Regions from separate parts of the Rhodococcus sp. NPDC056743 genome, predicted to be linked through region 3. Evidence: riboswitches for the same ligand, from Rfam matches in the RefSeq annotation. Region 3 holds a riboswitch; each other region holds the start of a gene.
The links. A riboswitch is a leader RNA that binds a small molecule or an ion and turns the genes downstream of it on or off. The one in region 3 is predicted to bind S-adenosylmethionine.
Positions count from the first base shown of each region.

Region 1: linked by a shared signal. The riboswitch ahead of ACFRFQ_RS29550 (LLM class flavin-dependent oxidoreductase) and the one ahead of ACFRFQ_RS10070 (aminotransferase class V-fold PLP-dependent enzyme) in region 3 are both predicted to bind S-adenosylmethionine.
Region 2: linked by a shared signal. The riboswitch ahead of ACFRFQ_RS21835 (LLM class flavin-dependent oxidoreductase) and the one ahead of ACFRFQ_RS10070 (aminotransferase class V-fold PLP-dependent enzyme) in region 3 are both predicted to bind S-adenosylmethionine.
Region 4: linked by a shared signal. The riboswitch ahead of ACFRFQ_RS02515 (putative leader peptide) and the one ahead of ACFRFQ_RS10070 (aminotransferase class V-fold PLP-dependent enzyme) in region 3 are both predicted to bind S-adenosylmethionine.

Region 1 covers NZ_JBHTZI010000016.1:79,885-85,592, reverse strand. Annotated here, with positions in the region: gene ACFRFQ_RS29560 (MFS transporter) at 1-184, opposite strand, end outside; gene ACFRFQ_RS29555 (NtaA/DmoA family FMN-dependent monooxygenase) at 254-1,648, opposite strand; gene ACFRFQ_RS29550 (LLM class flavin-dependent oxidoreductase) at 1,678-2,757, opposite strand; SAM riboswitch class I at 2,762-2,854, opposite strand; gene ACFRFQ_RS29545 (ABC transporter substrate-binding protein) at 3,035-4,675, opposite strand; tRNA gene ACFRFQ_RS29540 (tRNA-Phe) at 4,923-4,999, opposite strand; tRNA gene ACFRFQ_RS29535 (tRNA-Asp) at 5,070-5,143, opposite strand; tRNA gene ACFRFQ_RS29530 (tRNA-Glu) at 5,279-5,351, opposite strand; gene ACFRFQ_RS29525 (TetR family transcriptional regulator) at 5,463-5,708, opposite strand, start outside.
Region 2 covers NZ_JBHTZI010000009.1:222,993-228,700, reverse strand. Annotated here, with positions in the region: gene ACFRFQ_RS21845 (LLM class flavin-dependent oxidoreductase) at 1-501, opposite strand, end outside; gene ACFRFQ_RS21840 (NtaA/DmoA family FMN-dependent monooxygenase) at 617-1,984, opposite strand; gene ACFRFQ_RS21835 (LLM class flavin-dependent oxidoreductase) at 2,002-3,231, opposite strand; SAM riboswitch class IV at 3,319-3,432, opposite strand; gene ACFRFQ_RS21830 (MFS transporter) at 3,597-4,769, opposite strand; gene ACFRFQ_RS21825 (hypothetical protein) at 4,769-4,918, opposite strand; gene hisB (imidazoleglycerol-phosphate dehydratase HisB) at 4,915-5,529, opposite strand; gene ACFRFQ_RS21815 (histidinol-phosphate transaminase) at 5,526-5,708, opposite strand, start outside.
Region 3 covers NZ_JBHTZI010000004.1:11,963-17,670, reverse strand. Annotated here, with positions in the region: gene ACFRFQ_RS10095 (ABC transporter substrate-binding protein) at 1-218, opposite strand, end outside; gene ACFRFQ_RS10090 (CGNR zinc finger domain-containing protein) at 353-931, opposite strand; gene ACFRFQ_RS10085 (hypothetical protein) at 995-1,372, shown strand; gene ACFRFQ_RS10080 (hypothetical protein) at 1,465-1,809, shown strand; gene ACFRFQ_RS10075 (hypothetical protein) at 1,854-2,468, opposite strand; gene ACFRFQ_RS10070 (aminotransferase class V-fold PLP-dependent enzyme) at 2,599-3,921, opposite strand; SAM riboswitch class IV at 3,976-4,090, opposite strand; gene ACFRFQ_RS10065 (hypothetical protein) at 4,301-4,627, opposite strand; gene ACFRFQ_RS10060 (BCCT family transporter) at 5,124-5,708, shown strand, end outside.
Region 4 covers NZ_JBHTZI010000001.1:580,178-585,885, forward strand. Annotated here, with positions in the region: gene ACFRFQ_RS02500 (ABC transporter substrate-binding protein) at 1-464, shown strand, start outside; gene ACFRFQ_RS02505 (FAD-dependent oxidoreductase) at 475-1,590, shown strand; gene ACFRFQ_RS02510 (GNAT family N-acetyltransferase) at 1,587-2,120, shown strand; SAM riboswitch class I at 2,208-2,302, shown strand; gene ACFRFQ_RS02515 (putative leader peptide) at 2,312-2,401, shown strand; gene ACFRFQ_RS02520 (ABC transporter substrate-binding protein) at 2,569-4,209, shown strand; gene ACFRFQ_RS02525 (ABC transporter permease) at 4,212-5,240, shown strand; gene ACFRFQ_RS02530 (ABC transporter permease) at 5,233-5,708, shown strand, end outside.

The sequences.
Region 1 (5,708 bases), on a different contig from region 3:
CGACGACGTCACCGAGTCTGCCGGCCGGAACCAGTGCCAACCCGAAGGTCAACGAGTAGCTCGCGAGGATCCACTGCACCTCGGAAGTGGACGCGTCCAGTGACGCCCGGATCGACGGCACTCCGATTCCGAGCACCGCCGAATCGAGGAGGGTGGTGAACCCCGCGGCTACGCAGACGATAATCTCCCAGCGGACGGCCGAATCGAGCTTGGTGGATTCGGGCGCCGCTGTGACTGTGTGGGACAGGACCCGCTACCCCGCAGCTTCGGATGCGGCGCGACGCGTGAGCGGCGGACGCAAACCGAGGTGCCCGCGCAGCGTCGAGGTGGAGTACTCGGTGCGATAAGCACCGCGCTCCTGCAACTCCGGAATCAGCCAGTCGACGATCTCGTCAAGCCCGGTCGGTACCAGGTACGGCGAGATGTTGAATCCGTCCGAAGCCCCGTGACGCACCCAATGCACCAACTGGTCGGCGACCTGACCGGGGGTTCCGGCAAAACCGGATCGCTGCGACGTCTCGATGGCAACCTGACGCAACGACAGGTTCTTCGCCTCGGCGAGCGCCCGCCATTCACGCGCAATCGCGATGGGGTCGTTGCCGTCGCGGGCCGCTCCCCTGGTCTCGGACACCGGCCGAGCAACCGGATCTTCCTCGGGCAGTGGACCGTCCGGATCCCGATCAGAGAGGTCCTTACCCCACACCAACCCGACGAGAGACAGTGCCGTCTGTCCGGTGTACTGGCCTTCGAGAACCCACCGGACCTTCTCCTCGACCTCGGACTCGTTCTCCGCAAGCACAATCTGGGTACCCGGGAGAATTTTGACATCATCCTCGGGCCGCCCCGCTGCCCGCAACCTCGCACGGATGTCGTCGGCAAAATCGAGCGCATCATCGAAATGCGTTCCATGACGCGAGAAGATGACGTCGGCATGTGTCGCCGCGAAATCTCGCCCGCTCGGCGAATCGCCGGCCTGGAAGATAACCGGGTGCCCCTGCCGACTCCGGGGAAGCGTCGGCGTCACGGAGATGTCGAATTGGGAAGTCTGCCTGCGTACTTCGCTCACCGCACCCGGCGCCGACCAGTTCTCGGACACGCGGGAATCCGAGACTGCGGCGTCTGCCCACGAATCCCACAGTGCCCGTGCAGTTTCGATGAACTGGCCGGCCCGTTCGTAGCGCAGAGCGTGATCGAGGAAACCGCCACGGCGGAAGTTCTCACCCGTCCACGCATTGTCGGTGGTCACCGCATTCCACCCGGCCCGGCCGTCGGAGAGAAGATCGAGGCCGGAGAGCCGGCGTGCGAGGTCGGCAGGTTCGTTGTACGTGGTGTTCTGCGTCGCGACCAGCCCGATCTTGTCGGTAATACCGGCCAGGGTGGCCAGTTGCGCTATGGCGTCGGGTCGGCCGGCGACATCGAGATCGAGAATCTTGCCGTTCTGCTCACGAAGGCGCAGGCCCTCGCCGAGGAAGAAGGCGTCGAACAGTCCGCGCTCGGCGGTGAGAACCAACCGCCGGAACGTCTCGAAGTCGATTTGGGATCCGCTGGCGACATCGGACCAGATGGTGGTGTGATTGACACCTTGGAAGAAGACGCCGAAATGAACATGAGCGTCGGGTCGAGGCACGGCGGAGCGTGATGCAGTCATAGCCGAAATATCCTTAGCACGAAGTCAAGTCAGGAGGAATGAGCAAATCGATTGACGGGCCGTTGCAGGCCGAGGTTGCCCCTCAGCGTCGAACCCGGGACCGGACGTCGTGTCAGGCTGTCCTTGGACAAGGCCGGAAGGACGAACTTCGCCAGCACCGGAAGGTCCTCGTCGATCACGAGCGGATGGAAGTGAACACCGTCGAGATCCCCGGCCAGTTCCTTCAACTGCGCCGTCGAAGCCACTGGGTCGCCGGCCAGAATCAGGCGGCTGCTTTCCACGGCTTCACCGTGCGAATTCAGTTCGGCCAGTCGCTGCGCCGCAGACAGATTCGGTGTATCGAAGGCCACGTCGACTTCGGTGATCACCAATGACGCGCCCTCATCGCGCGCATTCGCCGCTGACCGTGCGATTGCATCGACCGAATCACCGGAAACGAGAACGACGTCCGCCTGACGCGGATCGATCGCGCCGTACCGTCCGAACACCACCAACTGCCCCTGCGGTGGCCGCGGAACGATCGCCGGGCCTTTCACCGAGAAAGTGTCACCCTCGAAGTTCACGTAGTGCAGACGGTCCCGCTCGAGGAACCGACCGCTGGCGTAGTCACGAACGACGGCGTCGTCCTCCCATGAATCCCAGAGATCGGTCACGACGGTGATCGAATCCCGTTGTTCTTGGCGACGCGCCGATTCCGTCGACACCGGCGCCCTCCCCCAAGCCTTGGCCGCCGCCTCGTCCTCGACGGGTACGGGGAGCCAACCGCCGCGTCCACGCGAGGAATAGTCGAGCGTCGCCAGTTGCGACGACGTGTGGAACGGTTCGGCATACGTGGTGCCCACAACCGGAACCAGCCCGATCGTGCTGGTAGTGGCGGCAACGTACGACGCCCTCGAGACGGCGTCGATACGGCCGACCACGTCACCGGCCGGCGGCACGATGGAATCGTCGAACGTCGCAAATGTGAATCCCGCATTCTCGGCGGCCGCGACACGATTACGCAGAGTCTTACCCGTGAGCAGTTGGTCCGGGCGATACGAGCTCCGACGCCAGGCAGCGGGGTGGGTACCCTCGCCGTCCAGTTCGATACCCACGGCAAATACGGTCATGCGTCCTCCATCGGTCCTGGCGGTAGCACCCAAACTCGAAGAAGGGGGGTTGCTGCGGCGTCGTCGAGCCAGGTCTCTCGGCCACTCTGGATGGTGACTGCAATCTATGTCGACCATGACAGACAAGTCAAATTCGATTATTCGAATTACCTTGACTAGCAACATATTTCAAAAGAATCACGATGATCGAAAGGGTTGCATGTTCATGCGATCGGACCGGACATGACAAAACCCCGCCCGACTCACGTCGGACGGGGCTCTCGGGTTGCGTGTGACGCTACTTAGCGCCCATCCATGCCTGATCGAACAACATGATGCCCGTTGCAGTCGGAACCACGCCGTGCACGTTCTTCTGCCAAGCCCAGAAGGAGGCCAAGCCACCGACCGGAGCCGACGGAACCGTTTCGTTCCACAGGGTCTGGATCTTGCTGATCACGGCCAACGCCGACGCATTGTCCTTCGTCTGCTGCAGATCAGCGATCAACTGATCCATAGCGGGGTTGGCGTAACCCGCGGTGTTGGACTTCGAGGTGCTGTTGGTGGTCGAGTACAGACCGAGATCGGGAATCGACTCGTACAAACCGATACCGGCGTGAGCGAGGTCGAAATCGTTCTTGACGTAGACGTTCTGAACGATGTCGCCGGCGTTGTTCGCAAGAATGAGGTTCACCTCGAACCCGACGGCCTGAAGCAGAGACTGCACAGCCAAACCGATCGCATGGTCCTTCGGCTCGCTGAGCACAATGTAGTTGAGCGTGCCGTTGTATCCGTCGGCCTTGGCCTGGCTCAGAAGTTCCTTGGCCTTGGCGGGGTCGTACGCGATCCCCGGGGTGTCGACGTGCCACTGTGACGTCGTGCCGAACAGTTCCGATCCCGGGAGTCCTTCACCGTTTTCGGCGCGCTGGTCGATCAGCTCCGGATCGAGTGCATAGCCGATAGCCTGGCGGACCCGGACATCTGCGCCCGGTCGACCTTCACGGTTGTTGATGATCTCGGCGCTACCGGCGTTGAGTACGTCGATGTAACCGGGATAGCCGGCGGATTTGGCGGAGTTGATTGCCGACGTCAGACCACGAATGTAAGCAACGTCCAGCTGACCACTGTTCAGGGATTCGAGATTGGCCTGCGGGCCGTTGAGCGCAACCATCCGAAGCTGCTCGAGCTTCGGAGCACCACCGTAGTAGGCGGGGTTGGCCTTGAAGATTCGCTCGACGCTCGGGCTGAACACGCCTTCGGTGAACGGTCCGGCACCGACCGCGGTGAACTTGTCACCCTGCTGCGAGCTGGGAGCGACGATCATTCCGTGGCCGAGTGCCAGCATCGACGGAAAACGCATCCACGGCGCACTCAGATTGAAGACCACGGTAGCGGCATCCGAGGCTTCCATCGAAGCGACCGAGGCCAGCCACAGTTCTGCGCCGTTGCCCTTACCTGCGTTGTACCGGTCGATGCTCGCGATGACGGCGTTGGCGTCGAGTGCAGTGCCGTCGCTGAACTTCACGCCGTCACGCAGCTTCAGGGTCCAGGTCTTGCCGTCGTCATTGGTGTCGAGGGACTTGGCCAACTTCGGTTCGAACTCTCCGGTCGCCGTGTCGTAGCTCACCAGAACGTCGTACACCGCTGCCAGAGCTTCGCCGCCGGAACCGCCGCGCGCTGCAACCTTCGTCGGATCCAGGGAGGACGCGAGAACCTGGACACCGTACGTCAGTGTTCCGCCTGCGACCGGCGTGCCGGCATCGCCCTGTTCGTTGATCATCCCGGTGACGATCGACGCCGATCCGGTGTCACCGTCGGTAGTGCCGTTGCCGTCGTCATTGCTTGCGCACCCGGCAAGCAGAATGCCGGCTCCGAACAATGCAACTGCGGTACGGCTGAATTTCCCGATGCGTCGGGACCTCGAGTGAGACACGTCGACCATCACTTCCTTCTTGCGCAGAGAAAGTAGGACCGGACATCGTGAGACGGCCGGACCACCCGCACCCCTGAAATGGGTGCTGCGGGTAATAGTGATGCTCGACAATGAGTGATACACAGCACGTTCCCGCTGACCGGAACCAATTCGACGGAATCCGACCGATCAGTTCCAATAACCGCGGCGAACAATAGAAAAAGCTCCAGCTTCACTGTTTTGAAAACAGGAATCTGGAGCTTAATTTATCGAGTTGTGGTGGCCAGGGCCGGGATCGAACCGGCGACCTTCCGCTTTTCAGGCGGACGCTCGTACCAACTGAGCTACCTGGCCGGACGGCACCCGAACCGAATGCCTATCGCACTGCATTGTTCCCAGCCTATTGACTGAGAACAATGCTTTGCGACCCTGACGGGACTCGAACCCGCGACCTCCGCCGTGACAGGGCGGCGCGCTAACCAACTGCGCCACAGGGCCTTGCTTTTTCCTTGCTGTGAAACCGTACTACATCTTCTCGCTGCTCCCAAACCACTGTCCTAGCTGGGTATTTCTGCAACTCAAAGCGTGTCGTGCGGGTCAAACCATACTGCATCGTTTCGCTTTCGCAAAACGTACCCCCTACGGGATTCGAACCCGCGCTACCGCCTTGAAAGGGCGGCGTCCTAGGCCGCTAGACGAAGGGGGCGCGCCGGATCACTCCGAGCAGTGCTCCCTGCGTCGTTCCTTGGGAGCTTGGATAGCTTAGGACACAGCACCGGAAAAACTCAAATCGCCAGGTCAGCGAGCAAAAATGGCACTATTCCCGCACATAGGACTCAACTACTGTCCAGCCATCACGATGAAAGTTCTCGAGCCAATCCCGACTCGCCATCGCTTCGAGCAGCACTTCGAGCGCTTCCTCGAACCAGAGCGCGAGGTCGCCACTCTGTGCCATCAGATCTGCCATGTACCGCTGCCCCGCCAAGCCTGCCGCAAGGACACGCGTGAACTTCTCAGGATCAACGCCTTCGCGCAACAAACCTTCGGACTTGGCGCGGGTAGC
Region 2 (5,708 bases), on a different contig from region 3:
CCGATCCGAGAACTGCTCGATTCCCTCCGTTCCGCTCCACCCGGATACCGGTTTTCCTTCGACGGCCCGAAGAAGCCGATGCACACGTTCGTAGCTGAAATCCTCGACATCGGCCGTATCCGGATAGAGCGCAGCCTTCACCCGTTCGTACTGCATCGGTGGACCGACACTCACGCCGGGATTGACGCGACCACCGGAGAGGATGTCGACGGTTGCGAAATCCTCGGCGAGACGCAGTGGGTTCTCCCACCCCAGGGGCGTGACCGCTGTCCCCAACGAGATTCGTCGAGTGCGCTGCGATGCCGCAGCCATGACCGCTATCGGCGACGAGATTCCGAACTGCAGGTGCCGGTGCCGCAGCCACGCACTGTCGAATCCGAGCTTCTCCCCCAGCTCGATAATGTCGAGAGTCGACTCGTGACCGAGTTCGGGCCGATGCTCGTCGAAGAGACCGATCGTCAGAAAGCCCAACTTCTGCAGCGGTACCGAACGTGTGGGCATGAAATCTCCTCAGTCAACAAGACTCTGTGATCAAACAATGGTGCTCCGCATCGCTCGATAATTCAGCGCACCGGGCCCAGCCGTTGTTCGGCTGGGCCCGGTGCGGTCATCGATGTCAGCGAGCAGACGCCTTCTCTCGTTCCGCCGGAATCGCAAGACCGAGATTGTCCCGCAATGTCGTTCCTTCGTAATCGGCGCGCAGGGAACCACGATCTTGCAGGAGTGGCACTACCTCGTCCACGAACTCGTCCAAACCTGTCGGCACCACGTGCGATCCGATGATGAAGCCGTCCGAACCGTCGTTCTGGACAAACGAATCGATCTTCTCGGCCACTTGCTGCGCTGTCCCGACGATCGGGCCGCGTTCGAACTGATCGATCACAACCTCACGCAGGGTCAGCTTCTTGCTCTCCGCGACGGCGCGCAACCGCTCTACCGTCGCGAACCGGTCCTGGTGAATAAATGCTTTGCCTTGAATGATGGGAACTGCTTCGGGATCCGGCGCGATGTCGGGCAGCGGACCTTCGGGGTCATAGGCCGAGAGATCGCGGTTCCAGATCTGTTCGAGCAGAACCAGCGCAGTCTGGCCGGTCACCTGCTGGTTGCGAATGTCCCGATACTTCTCGATCGCGTCCGCCTCGGACGTCCCGAGGACAAAACTCGCAGACGGCAGAATCTTGATGTCACCCGGCTCGCGTCCCGCTGCGATGGCGCGTGTCTTGATGTCGCGGTAGAACTCCACGGCATCTGGTAGATCGCCGTAGGGCGAGAAGATCGCATCGGCGTTGCCGGCAGCAAAATCGCGCCCCTGTGGAGATACACCAGCCTGCAGGATGACCGGTCGGCCCTGGGGGCTCCGCGGCACCGTAAATGTTCCACTGACATCGAAATGTGATCCGTGGAAGGCGAATTCACCGGCATCGGGTCGAGCGAGGAATCGGCCGGAGTCCTTGTCCGCGACAATGTCGTCACTGTGCCACGAATCCCACAGTTCGCGGACGAGCGCGAGCGTCTCTTCCGCACGCTCGTATCGCTGCGAACGATCCAGGTATCCGCCGCGGCGGAAGTTCTGCCCCGTGAACGCGTCGAAGGACGTGACAACATTCCACGCCGCGCGGCCACCGGACAGCTGATCGAGTGTCGCGAATTGACGAGCCAATTCGTACGGTTCGTTGAACGTGGCGTTGATGGTGCCCGCCAGGCCCAGATGCTCCGTGACCGCAGCCAACGACGCTAGCACTGTGAACGTATCGGGCCTACCGATGATGTCCTGATCGAACACCTGCCCGGCGCGTTCGCGCAGTGCGAGGCCTTCTGCGAGAAAGAAGAAGTCGAACTTGCCCCGCTCCGCCGTCCGTGCTGTGTGTTCGAACGAATCGAATTCGATCTGGCTGCCCGCCTGCGGATCCCACCACACCGTGTGGTGGTTCACTCCGCCCAGGTAGGCACCCAGAATGACCTGCTTACGCTGCTGAGAACTCATGATCGGTTTCCTCTGGTTCAGGCAGCCGGAGTACCGGCGGCGTAGCGGTTGGGGACATTAGTGGGCAGTCCGAGCACGCCGCGAAGATTTTCCTGCGGATACTCGGTGCGGAACACGCCGCGGTTCTGCAACTCCGGGACCAGCCGGCCCGAGATTTCGTCGAGATCGTCCACCGCGACCCCGGGACGCAAACGGAACCCGTCGATTCCCTTCTCCTGCCACGCGATCAGGAGATCTGCCAAGGCCGACACCGATCCGGCAAAAATGTAGGCATCGGAACGGTATTCGTCGCCGGACAATGCATCCAGACGATCAAGGCGATCCTGCCCCGATTCGCCGTCCGCGTCGAGGAAGACGACGATGTCTGCGTACACACGCAGCGTCTCGCCCCGACGCCCAACACGTTCCTGCGCCGCGTTCACTTCACCGATGATCAATGCGACCTGCTCGGTGCCTGTTGGCGTCACGAAAACCAGATCAGCTGCCCGAGCGGCCAATTCGTAGGCAACGCTCTGGTGCGCCAACGCGGTGACGACAGGCTGCCCCTGCGGAGGTCGCGGCGTGATCGACGGTCCCCGAACGGACAGATACTTACCTTCGAAATCGATGGTGTGCACCTTGTCTCGATCGATGAAGCGCCGCTGCGCCACGTCACGGATCTCGGCGCCGTCCTCCCAGCTGTCCCAGAGGCGCCGCACGATATCAGCGGCCTCCGCCGATTCGTCGAACAGATCCCGCACGAAATCCGGAAGCACACCCGCGACGATCGACTCCCGGTCCTGCTCGCTGAGCTCCGGAATCGATCGTCGTCCGAACTGTCCGGACTCGAGTGCCGACGCCGAGACCTTCACCTGCCATCCCGCTCGACCACGTGAGGTGTAGTCCAGTGTTGCAACAGCTTTGGAGACGTGGAACGGTTCGGTATGCGTCGTCGTGACGGTCGGAACCAAACCGATGTTGCGAGTGACCGGCGCCAGCCTCGCGGCCACAAGGTGCGCGTCCAATCGGGCTCGAACCTTGTCGACGGCGTTGTCAACCGGCCCGAAGGGATGCGCAGTCGGCACGGAGAGGCTGTCTTCGATGGTCACGAAATCGAGCAGCCCACGCTCGGCGGTGGTCACCAGGGATGTCCAATACGACGCGCTGAACAACTCGCTCGGACGCGAGTGGGGTTCTCGCCACGCAGCGGGATGCCATCCGGCGCCGTCCAGCGCGACGGCTAGGTGGAGAGGGGAGGTTGACGTCATCAGGCGAAACTCCTGTTCGAGGACTACTCGGGAGCGCGCAGTATCGGCCGCGAAATCACCAGCACCTTCGCTGCTGGTTCGTGCCACGACTGCCGCTTGCGACACACACCGCGTGTGCCGCCAGGTGTGATTCCGGGGCACCCCATCGGCATGAAGGGTTGCCGTCCAGCTAGCCGGTCCTTGTTGCTGGAGCTCTGCACCTGTCGTCGAGGTTACGAATGTCCGGACAGGCCGGCAATCCAACCGGATCGCCACGTACTTCCGGAAAGCCGCCCTACCTCAGACGATCACAGGAAAAACAGTTTCATTCTCGACGATTCGAAAACAATCGCCCGCGCCCTGATCGACACGAGTCGCCGGTAACGCTACGCCCGTCCGGAAACCCGCGCCCCGATGACTCTGCCGCCCGCAGCAAGGGCTGGGATCAACGCGACGGCAGTTGCCGAGACGACAAACACCCACGTGTATCCCGCTGCCGAGGCCACAAATCCCAGTGCAATCGCGCCTATTCCAGTGCCGGCATCGTAGGCAATGTTCCAGATCGCGCTGGCCGATCCGATTCGTTTCGGCCCTGCCGCCGAGAAAGCCATGACCAGGGATTCATTCTGTACCGCACCGAATCCGAACCCGAAAAGCACTGCAGCACCGATCAAGACCACTGTCGCTCCGTTGTCGACACTCTGGGCGAACAGGAGGAGACCGACTGCTGCCGACACCAATGCCGGCGCGAGCATCTTGCCGCTACCGAACCGATCGGAGATCAATCCCGCCGAGTATCGACCCACCAACATGGACGCACTGGCCGTCGCCAGCACCACGCCGGCAATCGCGGCGCGATCCGAGATTGCGATGGGCAACAGTGAGGACAGGCCGCCGAACGACGCTGACACGCACGCGAGCGCGACCACGGGAACAAGAACCGTGAACACACTCACTCGCGCGGACGTGCCCGTGGGTTGAGCATGAAGTTTCGGCAACCGGCTTACGGCAATCACCGCGAGCGCCGGGACCACAGCACCCAGGATGAAGACCGGCGTCGCCGACCATCGTGCCGCTATCGCCAAACCCAGTGGCAAACCCGCCATTTGAGAGGCCGCAATCGCAATGCCCTGCGCGCCGGTAGCTCGGCCCAGGATCCGCCGGGGCGCCAATTCCGCAACCAGCGCGCCGCCTGCCACCGTGAGCAATCCGAATCCGATGCCGCGCACCGCCGACACGGACAACGCCGCAATCGAATCGGAAGAAATCAGCAGCACCAGCGACGGCGGCCCGAGCAACACGCACCCCGCAGCGAGCACGGGGCGATAGCCACGGGTCCGCAATAACCGCGGCACCAGCAGCTGCGTCAGCACAGTGGTCGCCATGAAGACGCCCGTCACGGCCCCGGCCAACGCGTCGGAACCACCGGACTGGGCCACCACCAGCGGAACAACCGGAAGCAGTAGGGACCAGCCACCAAAAGCGGCAGCCGCCATGACCAGGACACTGATCATGCCCGGGGTTCGGAGCAACCCCGGGGATGATGTGCGTTCGACCATCAGATGCGCAGCGCGCCCGCAACCGCCGCCAGAATTGCCAGTGCCAGAAGAATTCCCGACGCCAATTTGTTCACCTTGAACATCGAATACGCTCCGCCCACAGCGATTCCCGCACCGATGAACAGCAGATAGGTAAAGAGGACGCTCACAGGGTGCCCTTCGTCGACGGCACGCCACTCACGCGCGGATCCGGCTCGACTGCCTCACGCAGAGCGCGAGCAACAGCCTTGTACTCGGCCTCCGTGATGTGGTGCTGATCGCGTCCGTACAGAACCCGAACATGCAGCGCGATACGCGCATTGAGCGCGATCGACTCGAAGACGTGGCGATTGATCACAGCGTGGTACGGAACTCCGGGGTACCCGCCGATGACGGAATGCACCATGTAATCCGGTTCCCCGGTGTGCACGCAGTACGGCCGGCCGGACACGTCGACGGATGCGTGCGCGAGGGTTTCGTCCATCGGGATGAAGGAATCGCCGAAACGGCGAATGCCCTTCTTGTCTCCCAAAGCCTGACCCAACGCTTGACCGAGAACGATGGCGGTGTCCTCGACGGTGTGGTGAGCGTCGATCTCGACGTCACCCTTGGCCTGAACATTCAAGTCGAAGCTGGCGTGAGTTCCCAGAGCCGTGAGCATGTGGTCGAAGAACGGGACGCCGGTGGAGACGTCCACGATGCCGGTCCCGTCGAGGTTCAATTCGACGACGATGCTGGATTCCCGCGTCGTTCGTTCGATCCGCGCAATGCGATCGCTCATACCGTTTCTCCTGCGTTGGTGAGTTCTGTACCGGCGATCTCGTCACTGGCTTTGATGAACGCGTCGTTCTCGGCTTCGAGTCCGACAGTGGCCCGCAGATATCCGGGGATTCCGATGTCGCGGATGAGGACGCCGCGATCGAGGTAGGCCTGCCAAGCAGCGGCGCTGTCGGCGAACTG
Region 3 (5,708 bases):
AACGAATCGTACGAGTACGCGTTCACGATCTGAGTCGAGGTGAGATTGGTGATCAGAGGATGCAGATTTCCAGGATCGGCGTTGATGACAGTCGTGAAACTGCCGTCCTTTGCATACTCGCCGACCGAACCTTCCGAACTGGACGCACCACCACACCCGGCCAGGGCGAACACGCCAACGCTGATAACTGCTGTCGCGGAGACAGAACGAGCTTTCATACCAGCCGCCATCTACTAGAAGTTGCCATGGCGACAATGGTGCGGGACTGGCGTGGTCTGGATCTCGTTGAAGTCACCCATACAGTTGGACGTACTCTGTTCGATTGTCACTATCGACCGGGCAATCACAGCGACTAAGTACGACGCTGTCGTTGCCGATGATTCGCGACGTTGATTCGGTTGCCACACAACGCCGGCATGCAGTAGCGGCGTCGCCCTCCCCGGCTTGTATCGACAAACACCCCGTTGCACGTCGGCGACGCGCATGGGCGGAATCGTTCGTACCCCAATGTGCGCAGAGTCCCCAGCAACGAGTAGCCGATCAACAGCGCAAGTTCGCCGGCGAGATTGATTCTGCTGTCCGGTACCGCATTCCATCGATAGTCGGACCGGGCATCAGGCACGAGTCGGACGTGATGCGGGACGGTCTGCAGGAGTCGATGAGTGCGATCAACGAGCTCATCAGAAGTCGGAGCATCGAGAATCGAACGAATCCCCTCTCTGAGTTCCTTGACCTCAGCAAGTTCACCGCTGGTAAGCCGACGTCCGTTGGTGAGCGCATCCGGCGAGAGTCCATGTTCGTCCAGTAGATCGTGAAGCGCCTGAGGGGCAGCCAACGCGTCACCTGCCTCCACCCACACGCGGGGCGAGGTATTGACCAAGTCGGTCGCAAACGACGCACCGGCGACGTAATCGTCTAAAACTACTTGCATCCCTTACCGTCCTGCCCTACCGTAATTGAATAACCTAACTTTACACCTTACGGAGGCGGCGGGATGGAACATTGCGCAGACCACAGGCTGCCCGAGATACTCCGAGACACTCACCACCGATTGCGCCGCGCCGGCACCGTGGCATCGCAGACACCCGTCGTCGCTGCCGATCTCTACTGGTCGATCGGCGCGCTCGCCCAGTGCCTGACCGCGATGGACGAGGTCATTTCACAACTTGGAATCAATGCCCGAAAGCAGTTGCGCGCTGGAAAGTTCGACGTCCAGAGCGGACCGTACGAGGGAGAACCCGACGCGGCGCTACTCACGGCGGTTCTTGCCCTCGCCCGAGCATCGAGCAGTTGCGAACCAGTTCAGATGGCAATCGGCAACGCCCAGATCGCGGTGAGTGATCTCGTAGTGTCAAGGCCCACCAGCGCCTAACGCCCGAGCTTGCGGCCCGCTCCAATAGAGACTGTATGGTTGGTTTCTGGGTAACCAACAGAGCATCGACCAGCAGGAGCCGGGTTATCACTGTGAGTGCAGGAGCATCGACAATCTACGAGGACCGAACGGTCCGGCTCGACGATCAGGGCGTCACGATCCGCCACTACTATTTCCCGTTTGTCAGTAAGTACGTTCCGTACTCGCAGATCCAATCCGTCGACCTCGGAGTCATGTCATGGCTGAGCGGACGCCTACGAATCTGGGGAACAACAGATTTCAGCTCGTGGTACAGCCTGGACCTGCTCCGGCCGTGGAAAGACACAGCCGTCGTTCTCACACTCACCAGCCGCGGCGCGGTGTCGTTCACTCCGCGCGATCCCGGACACGTCGAGAATCTGATCGCAGAGCACCTCGAAGGGCGCACCGGCGCATGATGATCAGCGCCTATCCAGCGTAGGCGTGGCGCACGCAATAACCTTCAGGACGCGAGAGTGCGCTGACGCTGCGGCAACCCGAAGCGACCGAGAACCTCGTCGACTGCGGTGGCCGGAGTCACCAGACCCCGCGACTGTAGCCACGGAATGGTCTCGCCGACAAGATGTTCGAGAGTGCGAGGCAGCGACAACGGGAGCAAGGTCACACCATCTGCGACGTCGGCAGCCCGAATATCGGCGATCAAACTGCCGAGCCCGGACGGCGTACCGACGTAGTGCAGCGAAGCCGGGACTCGCGGGACGCTCAGCGCACTGTCCAACTGCGCCAACTCTTTACGCGCAGCGCGCGCTTCCGGGGCAATCAGGATTTCGAGATCGACCAATACTGCAACGGAGTCGGGATCGCGGCCGTCCTCGGCAATCGCTGCACGGATCTGGGCTCGCTGAGCCTGCGCGTCACGCAGGTCGGCGGCGCGGATTCGAATGACATTGACAGGGAAGGCCGTCAGATCGAGAAGGGTGTCACCTTCGGTGAGATCTACCCAGTAGTCTGCGCCGATGAGTGGCAGGTTTCCGGGAGCCCCTTCGGCGGCGGGATGGTGGCCGAATCCGGTCAGCTCAACAGCTACGTGCAGGGAGTGTGATGCGATAGAAGACATGTGTATCTCCGAAAGTATGGAGGGAGGGGTGAGCGCGAGACGATCGTCAGCTCGTACACATTCCAAACGTCGCAGTTGCCATGCCTGCCATGTTAGTTGCCTATTTCAGTCAGTGCATCCGGATGTGAGCTCAGACGCATTCGGCTGCGCCGGCGTCGCCGGCGGTGCCACCAAGGAAAGTGCGGGTCTCGGGCACGGGATTCCATGCACCGGAGGTCTTCTCGTAGTTCCAATCACGCTGATTGGAAACCAGGATGCTCACGGCGTTGATCAGGCGATCCACGTCGTCAGAACTGCTGCCCAATCCGAGGCTGGCGCGGACGGCACCGCCGGACAGGCCGAGACGAGAGAGCAGCGGGTGCGCGCAGAAGCGTCCGTCGCGGACGCCGATACCGTGTTCTGCGGAGAGGAAGGCGGCAACCTCGCCGGCTTCGTATCCGTCGACGGTGAAGGTGACAATTCCGACGGCGTCAGGAGCATCGGCCCACAAGCGGAGCAGGTTGACGCCCGCGATGGCATCCAGTCCGTCGGTCAGCTGAGCGGTAAGCGCCTTCTCGTGCTCCGCGATCACATCGAAGTCGAGCGCGGTCAGCGCGTCGCAGGCTGCGGCGATTGCAGCAGCACCGAGAACGTTGGGCGAACCGGCCTCGTGACGGGCGGGAGCGCAGGCCCACTCGGTGGACTCGATGGTCACCTCACGGACAGCGCCGCCACCGGCGAGGTACGGCTTGGCCTCGTCGAGCCAGTCACGGCGACCGACGAGGACGCCGGCACCGAAGGGCGCGTACAGCTTGTGACCGGAGAACGCGAGGTAGTCGACTCCACATTCCTGCAGGTCGATACGACGGTGGGGAGCCAACTGAGCAGCGTCGACGAGGATACGTGCACCACAACGGTGCGCAATGTCCGCAAGGCGTGCGATCGGCAGGATCTCGCCGGTCACGTTGGACGCTCCCGTAATGGCGAGGAGCGCGGCGGGCTTGGTGCACAGCTCCGCGATCAGTCGCTCGATGGTTTCTTCGACGGTATCGGCGGCCGTGACGATACGAGCGTCGTTCCAGGGCAACAGGTTTGCGTGGTGCTCGATGTCGAGAACGACGGTGCTACCGGGCACGGACTGAGCGAGGAGGTTGAGCGAGTCAGTGGTGTTGCGGGTGAAGACGACAACCTGATCGTCGGCGCAGTTCACAAAGCGTGCAACCGATTCGCGAGCGTTCTCGTAGGTCAGCGTGGAGATCCGGGAGGCGTATCCGGCACCACGGTGGACGCTGGCGTAGGTGGGAAGAAGTTCCGCAATACGGTCGGTGACCTGGGCCAATGCCGGCGCGCTCGCTGCGTAGTCGAAGTTCGCATAGGAACACTCGCCACCTTGGACGAGGGGAACCTGCAGGTCGGCGCCGGAAACGTTGGCGATGGGAGCGGTGCAGGTATCGGCACTCAGAACAGCAGTCATCGAAGACAATCCTCACGTTCAAGGACTCATTCGTTCGGGTGATGTTCCCGGAAGAGTCCGCGCTTGCCGAATCCGTTTTCGGATACAGCCGGGTCGTCACCCGGAGCACCCCACCGCGGAGGAGGGTTGCCGACCAGCAAGCCGGGGCTGAACACTGGTACTCGTGACCTGCAAACGAGAATGGCAGGACTCCGGCGGCTTGTCAACTCGGAGGGATGAAGAATTTTTCCTGGCCGGCCGACCGTTCGGCACACGAGGTGAAGGGCACGTCTCCTGGTCGAGCTACGCCGACAGTTCTTCGACAATGAACCGAGTGAATTTCGCGTCGAATGTCCCTATGTTGCAACATGACCCGGCTGTCGGCCTGCACGCTGCCGCGTCACTCGCCCTGAATCGACAAGTCCGGCCACGGCGGTCGACGAAGAACCGCCAGTGTTGCGATCACGGCGGCCGCCAATCCGATAACCTCCCCCAACAACGCAATTCTCGACTGATCCGTTGCCGGCACCCATAGCGCCTTGCCGTCCCGAATGGAGAACACTCCAACGGGCACCGCAATCGGGTCGCCGCGCCATCGCCGATGCAGGCGTGAAACCGCGATGATCGTCGTTCCATCGCTGGTCTCGTAGGGTTCGGAGAAGATCTTCGCAACACCGGACTCTGCGCGAAGTTGCTCCACTGCATCCTGAATCTCCATAGTCACCATGGTCGCACCGATACAGCGGAACTGTGCGAATATCGACCCGTTGGCCGAGCCGGAAAAGGGGCGGCGGCGTACATAGTTGCGACCGTCACAGTCACGTTTCGGTATCGACCCCGCCCATCATTGATATTGCGGGAAATTGCGAGTTAAGCATCTGACCGACAAAGAGTTTCGCCGAACTTGACAATCGCTTGACAGTGCTGAATCACATGAGATCGACATCCCCTCTCAGCCCCAAGAGAATTCGTCGTTCCATCTCTGAAATGCAGACCAATGTTGCTACTGTGCAACATTTTACAGCGAAATTCCGGCGACGAGGAAGCAAATGTCATGACAATGCACCATCTTTCGTTGAGTTGAGTTGCCGGAAGCCTGCCGTTAGTTTGGAATGCAAAGCAATAGCCCGGTCTTTACTGCGATGGTGCGAGCGTTTGCCCACCTACGCGACCTGTGGCCGCCGAAGTGGCGATAAGCACGCTGAACTGTGTGAAGGAGCGAGATGACTGCGGTCAAAAGCGCGTGGAGGGGATTGCGGAAACCCGTATTCGTCCCGGCATCGATAGCGATCTTCGGGCTGATCGCCTTTGCCGTGATCTATTCCGGAACTGCGGCCGACGCGTTCCAAAGCCTGAACAACGCCATCACTGATGGCGTCGGCTGGTGGTACATCCTGTCCGCCACCGGATTTGTGGTCTTTGCCCTCTACTGCGCGATCAGCCGGATCGGCAATATCAGACTCGGCCGCGACGACGAACAACCCGAATTCGGCATGATGTCGTGGTTTGCCATGCTTTTCAGTGCCGGCATGGGCATCGGATTGGTGTTTTACGGAGTGGCCGAACCACTTTCACACTACGTGGACCCGCCAGTCGCGGGCCGGGTAGCAGGATCCACCGACGCGGCCGCAAATCAAGCCATGGAACTGACAATGTTCCACTGGGGCCTGCACGCGTGGGCGATCTACGTTGTCGTCGGTCTCGGACTGGCGTACATGACGTACCGCAAGGGTCGCCCCCTGTCGATCCGGTGGCTCCTCGAACCCCTACTCGGACGCGCTCGCATCGAGGGCAAGATCGGGCACGCC
Region 4 (5,708 bases), on a different contig from region 3:
GGGTCTCCATCAAGGAGCCCAAGGATATTGCCGGGCTGAAGATCGCGGTGGGATCCGGCACCAATCAGGAAGCGCTGCTGGTCAAGTGGAACGAGCAGAACGTCGCCGCCGGTCTGGCCCCCACCGACATCTCCTACTACCAGAACACCACCGACTACTACCTGCCCCTGCAGTCCGGCCGGATCGACGCTTACTTCGGACCGAACCCGTCGTCGCAGTTCCATGCCAAGCAGTCGGGTGAAACCGAGGTGGTCGGTGAGTTCTCCGGGGCCGGTGACGCCTTGCAAGGGCAGATCGCCGTGTTGGTGAAGAAGGACAACGGACTGATCAAGGCAATCAACGACGCCATCAACCACGCGATCGAGAACGGCACGTACCAGCAGATTCTCGAGCGGTGGAACATCACCGGCGAAGCCGTCGACACCTCCCTGATCAACCCGCCCGGACTCCCGAAGACCAAGTGAGCCAACGTCGATGAGTGAAATTCTCGATGTAATCGTCATCGGCGGCGGACTGGTCGGGTCCTCAGCGGCCTGGCGGCTCGCCGCCCGCGGACGTCGCGTCGTCCAACTCGAGCAGTACGCACCAGGGCACAAGCACGGCGCGTCGCACGGCACTTCCCGGATCTACCGACAGGCGTACGACAATCACCTGTACACGGGGTTGGCGGCATCGGCTCTCCCGCTGTGGCGGGAGCTTGAAACCACGACGGACATCGGCTTCCTGGAGTTGACGGGTGCCATCGATCACGGCCTGCCGCAGGCTGTGGTCACCAAGGCGCGGGTGCTCGCCGAAGCGGGCATCAAGGGTGAGATCCTCACTCCCGCCGAGGCATCCGATCGCTGGCCGGGCTTGCGATTCGACACGACAGTTCTGCATCACCCCGATGCGGGCAGGCTGCATGCGGATCGTGCCGTCGTAGCGCTCGAAGCGGGTTCACGATTCGCGGGAGCCGACGTACGCCACGGCACGCGCGTGCTGACAATCGCGGAGGCGTCGTACGGCGTCGACGTGATCACGGACAGCGGGACTTTGAGAGCTCAGCACGTCGTTGTTGCAGCCGGCGCCTGGACTGCGGAATTGATCGACCGAAGCCAACTCGGCGGCCAGGTCGTGTTGCCGACCCTGCGTACGACGCAGGAACAACCGGCGCACTTTGCGCCACTCGATCCGGGAACGGCGTGGCCGAGCTTTGTGCATCATCCCGGCGCGGAGCTGAGCACCGCCGGAATCTACGGACTCGGATCAGAGGACGGAATCAAGATCGGCGAGCATGCGACGGGGCCGGAAGTGACTCCGCAGACTCGTAGCTACATCCCTGATGCCGACGGCGAGCAGCGTCTGGTCGAGTACGCCGAGGCCTGGTTGCCCGGTGTCGATTCGGCGCAGGTCGAGTCCTTGACCTGCCTGTACACCAGTACCCCTGACAGTAATTTCGTGATCGACCGGGTTGGCGCCGTAACTGTCGCCGCGGGATTTTCCGGGCACGGATTCAAATTCGGGCCGGCGCTCGGCGAGCTGGTGGCCGATCTGGTGGAAGGAAAGGCTTTGTCACCGCAGGAATTCCGGTTGGGGGTGCGTCTCTCATGACAATCGAGATTGCGGGAATCGGCGGCGTAGAGGTGCGGCCGGTCTTGCAGGACGATCCGCTGGCCGCTCCGCTCATCGAGGAATTGGCAGTGGAGTACAGCTCACGGTACGGCGGCACTCGTGACGAGGTGTTCGAAGACCTGACAACGTATCCGGCCGAGGAGTTTGCGCCGCCACAAGGTGCATTGCTGGTTCTGACTCTCGGGGATCAACCGATCGCGGGTGGTGCGTTCCGCCAATTCGATTCCGATACTGCCGAACTCAAGCGGATCTGGACGTCGGCCTCCTTCCGTCAGCGTGGTCTCGGAAAGGTTGTCGTCAGGGAACTGGAGGCCGAGATCGCCGCTCGGGGTTATCGGCGGGTGTTTCTCACGACCGGTCCCCGTCAACCCGAAGCGGTTGCCCTGTACCTCTCGTGTGGATACACGCCGCTGTACGACACCGCGCTTGCGCCTCTCGAGGTGGGAATTCACCCATTCGACAAGAAGCTGCACGTTCGGCATGACTACGACCGGAGAGTGCCGGCATGAGCGCGGAGGAGTTCCCGAAAATGTGGCGTACGCTGCAATTCCTAGTGAGCAAGTTGACAATTCGCGATCATCTCGTAGACTTGCGAACGACCATCTCGAGCGACAGAGAGACCTGGCTCAATGAAGTCGCAGCAACCCTTCGCGTCATCGCGTGAGGGTGCTACCGCCAGGATCGATGGAGGAATGCAGCAATGAAGGCAGTTGAAGGCGGTTTCGATACCGCGTGGTCGCGCCGTCACGTAGACCTGTGCCGCACAGCAGGATCGTTCTGTACTCACTGACCATGGCAGCGATGTTCGCATCGTAGTGTGACCCTGGTCAGTATCTCGAGGCCCCCGCAGTTGGGTAAGCCTGTTTTCTATTCTCTTCGTAGCTGATTCGTGCTTGGTTACCCCGTTGTCCGGTGGTGACAGGCGCGCTTTTCCGCATGCCTCATTAGGAGTTCTCGGTGTCTTCACGCTCAATCGGTGCACGCTCACGTGTCACCGTCGTCGCCGGTATCGGCGCTATTTCGGTCCTCGGCACCGTACTTGCCGGTTGCAGCACCAGTAGCGGTGACACCAGTGCAGACGCCGGTCCCGCCCAGTCGGGCGGAACCCTCCGCTACGGACTCTCCACGGCGCCTACCTGCGCAGACCCGGCTCAGGCGGGCACGAATCAGACCGTGTATGTCACTCGCAGCGTGGTGGATTCGCTGACGGATCAGAACGTGGAGTCCGGCGAGATCACGCCGTGGCTTGCCAAGAGCTGGGACATCAGCCCCGACGCCGCAAGCTTCACATTCAAGCTGCGCGACGACGTCACCTTCAGCGACGGCACTCCGGTCACCGCGGCTTCGGTCAAGAAGAACTTCGATGTCGTCAAGGATCTGGGCCCCAACGCCGCACTGGCGAAGAGTTATCTGTCCACCTACACCGGCACCGACGTCATCGACGAGCACACCGCAAAGGTGAACTTCTCGGGACCCAATGTGCAGTTCCTGCAAGCAACTTCGACGCCGCAGCTCGGAATACTGGCGGATTCCACCACGGCACTGCCGTCGGAGCAACGTTGCGCCGGTAATGCCGTGATCGGTTCCGGTCCGTTTGTCTACTCCGATTGGCAGCAGGATCGCTCGGTCTCGATCAAGAAGCGAACCGGGTACAACTGGGCGTCGGACGCAACCGCGCACCAGGGTGAGGCATACCTCGACGGCGTCGACTTCACCGTCGTTCCGGAGTCCGGAGTTCGGGCCGGCAGCGTTGCTTCCGGCCAGCTCGACGCGGTCAGCGACGCGTTGACGCAGGACGCTCCCCAGATCGAAGCCGCAGGCGGGCGGGTCCTGACTCGTCCGAATCCCGGAATCGTGTTCTTCTTCCAGCCCAACGTCAGTCGCGGAGTTCTCGCAGATCAGGCTGTCCGACAAGCGATCATCCCCGCCATCAACCGGCAGGAACTCGTCGACACGGTGCTGGATCCGAGTTTCTTCCCCGCGACGAGCCCGCTGGCGCACACCACGCCGCTCTACGCAGATCAGTCCGGAGTCGTGACCTACGACGCGGACAAAGCCGGAAAGCTGCTCGACGCAGCGGGGTGGAAGACCGGCTCCGACGGAATACGTGAGAAGGACGGCCAGAAGCTGACTTTCGCGATTTCCTTCAGTCCGGTGTTCGCCGGCAACCAGGCAATCCTCGAGCTGGTTCAGCAGCAGCTCAAGAAGGTGGGTGTCGACCTGAAACTCAACCTCCTGTCCAACGGGGAACTGACCGAGAAGCAGAACTCGGGTGACTACGACGCCGTCTACTACAACGCCACCCGCGCGGATGCGGATATCCTCCGGACCACCTTCGGTGTCGAGGGCCGAAATCTCAACAAGCGTGCCGCAGATCCGGAGCTCGACAAGGTCCTGACGGAGCAGTTGGCAACAACCGACTCCGCTGCGCGTGGTGAATTGGTCAGTGAAGCGCAGGAACTGATCATCGACCGTGGACTGTCGATTCCGACCATCGAACTCTCGCAGGCAGTGGGAGCCGGAGCGTCGGTGCAGGACCTGAACTTCGAGGCGTCCTCACGTCTGCAGTTCTACGACGCATGGTTGTCGGGTAAGTAATCATGACTCGATACGTACTCACCCGACTGGGCCAAGCCGCACTGGTCCTCTGGGCGGCCTTCACCATCTCGTTCGTGATTCTCTTTCTGTTGCCCAGTGACCCGGTCAGCATGGCGGCAGAATCGTCGGGGCAGGGTGTTGCCGTGGATCAAGCTGCGCTCGATCAGCTTCGGGCACGATACGGCTTGGACCAGTCGGTGTGGGTGCAGTACTGGACGTCGCTGACAAATGCACTTCGCGGCGATTTCGGTACGTCGATCGCGACCGGCCAATCGGTCACCGATGCGATCTTCTCGGCCTTGCCGAGCACGCTGGTACTGGCCGTCACCGGGCTGGTTCTCTCCGTGGTGTTCGGAGTGACGATTGCCTTCTTCGCGACGTACACCCGCAAGCGATGGCTCGCGAATCTGTTGTTCTCGCTGCCGCCACTCGGAGTGGCTGTGCCTACCTTCTGGGTGGGACTGATTCTCCTGCAGCTCTTCTCGTTCCGGTTGCACATCTTCCCGGCGTTCGGTGACAAGGGCTTCGCGACAGTGATTCTCCCGGCAATCACCTTGGCCATCCCGACGGGTGCCGTGATCGCTCAGGTGCTCACGACCAGCCTGCAGTCGACGCTGCGTTCACCGCATGCTGAGACTGCGTACGCAAAAGGGGCAAGCCGTTGGCGGGTTCACACCCGTCACGCGTTGCGACTCGCGAGCATCCCGGCATTCACCATCGCCGGCGTGCTGGTCGGAACATTGCTCGCCGGTTCGGTGGTTGTCGAGACGGTGTTCTCCCGCGCCGGCGTCGGTCGTTTGACACAGACTTCGGTGATGGCGCAGGACATCCCGGTGGTTCAGGGTGTTGTCGTGTTCGCCTCCTTGGTGTTCGTGCTCGTCAACCTCGCGGTCGACCTCTTCTACCCGCTGATCGATCCACGCATCATCCAGGCGAAGAAGACCGTCACCGAAAAAGCGAACGCCGAAGAATCAAACGCCGAGAAATCAAACCCTGAAAGCTCGACCGATCTGGAGCCGACACATGTCTGACACACTGATCGAACCCCTGCTCCTCGATCCGAGCGTCGACGAGAAGACACCGGTCGCTCCGGGCCGCAAGTCCACCGTGATCAGCTTGATCCGCAAGCCGGGTCTGGTGATTCCGGTGCTGATCGTGTTGCTGGCCATCGGTTTTGCCGTGGCGCCCGGTGTGTTTGCCAGCGGCGACCCGCTGTCCGGCGTCCCCGCGGACAAACTGCAGGGCCCGAGCCTGGCGCACTGGTTCGGAACCGACAATCTGGGGCGAGACCTCTACACCCGGTTCGTGCACGGCGCCGCGTTGTCCTTGACGGCGACGCTGGTCGCGGTGGGGATTGCGCTGGTCGTCGGATCGTTGGTCGGGCTGATTGCAGGATTTGTCGGTGGCGTGGTCGACGCAGTGCTGATGCGCATCGTCGACGTTCTGCTCTCGATTCCCGCTTTGCTGTTGTCACTGGCGCTGGTCACTGCACTCGGTTT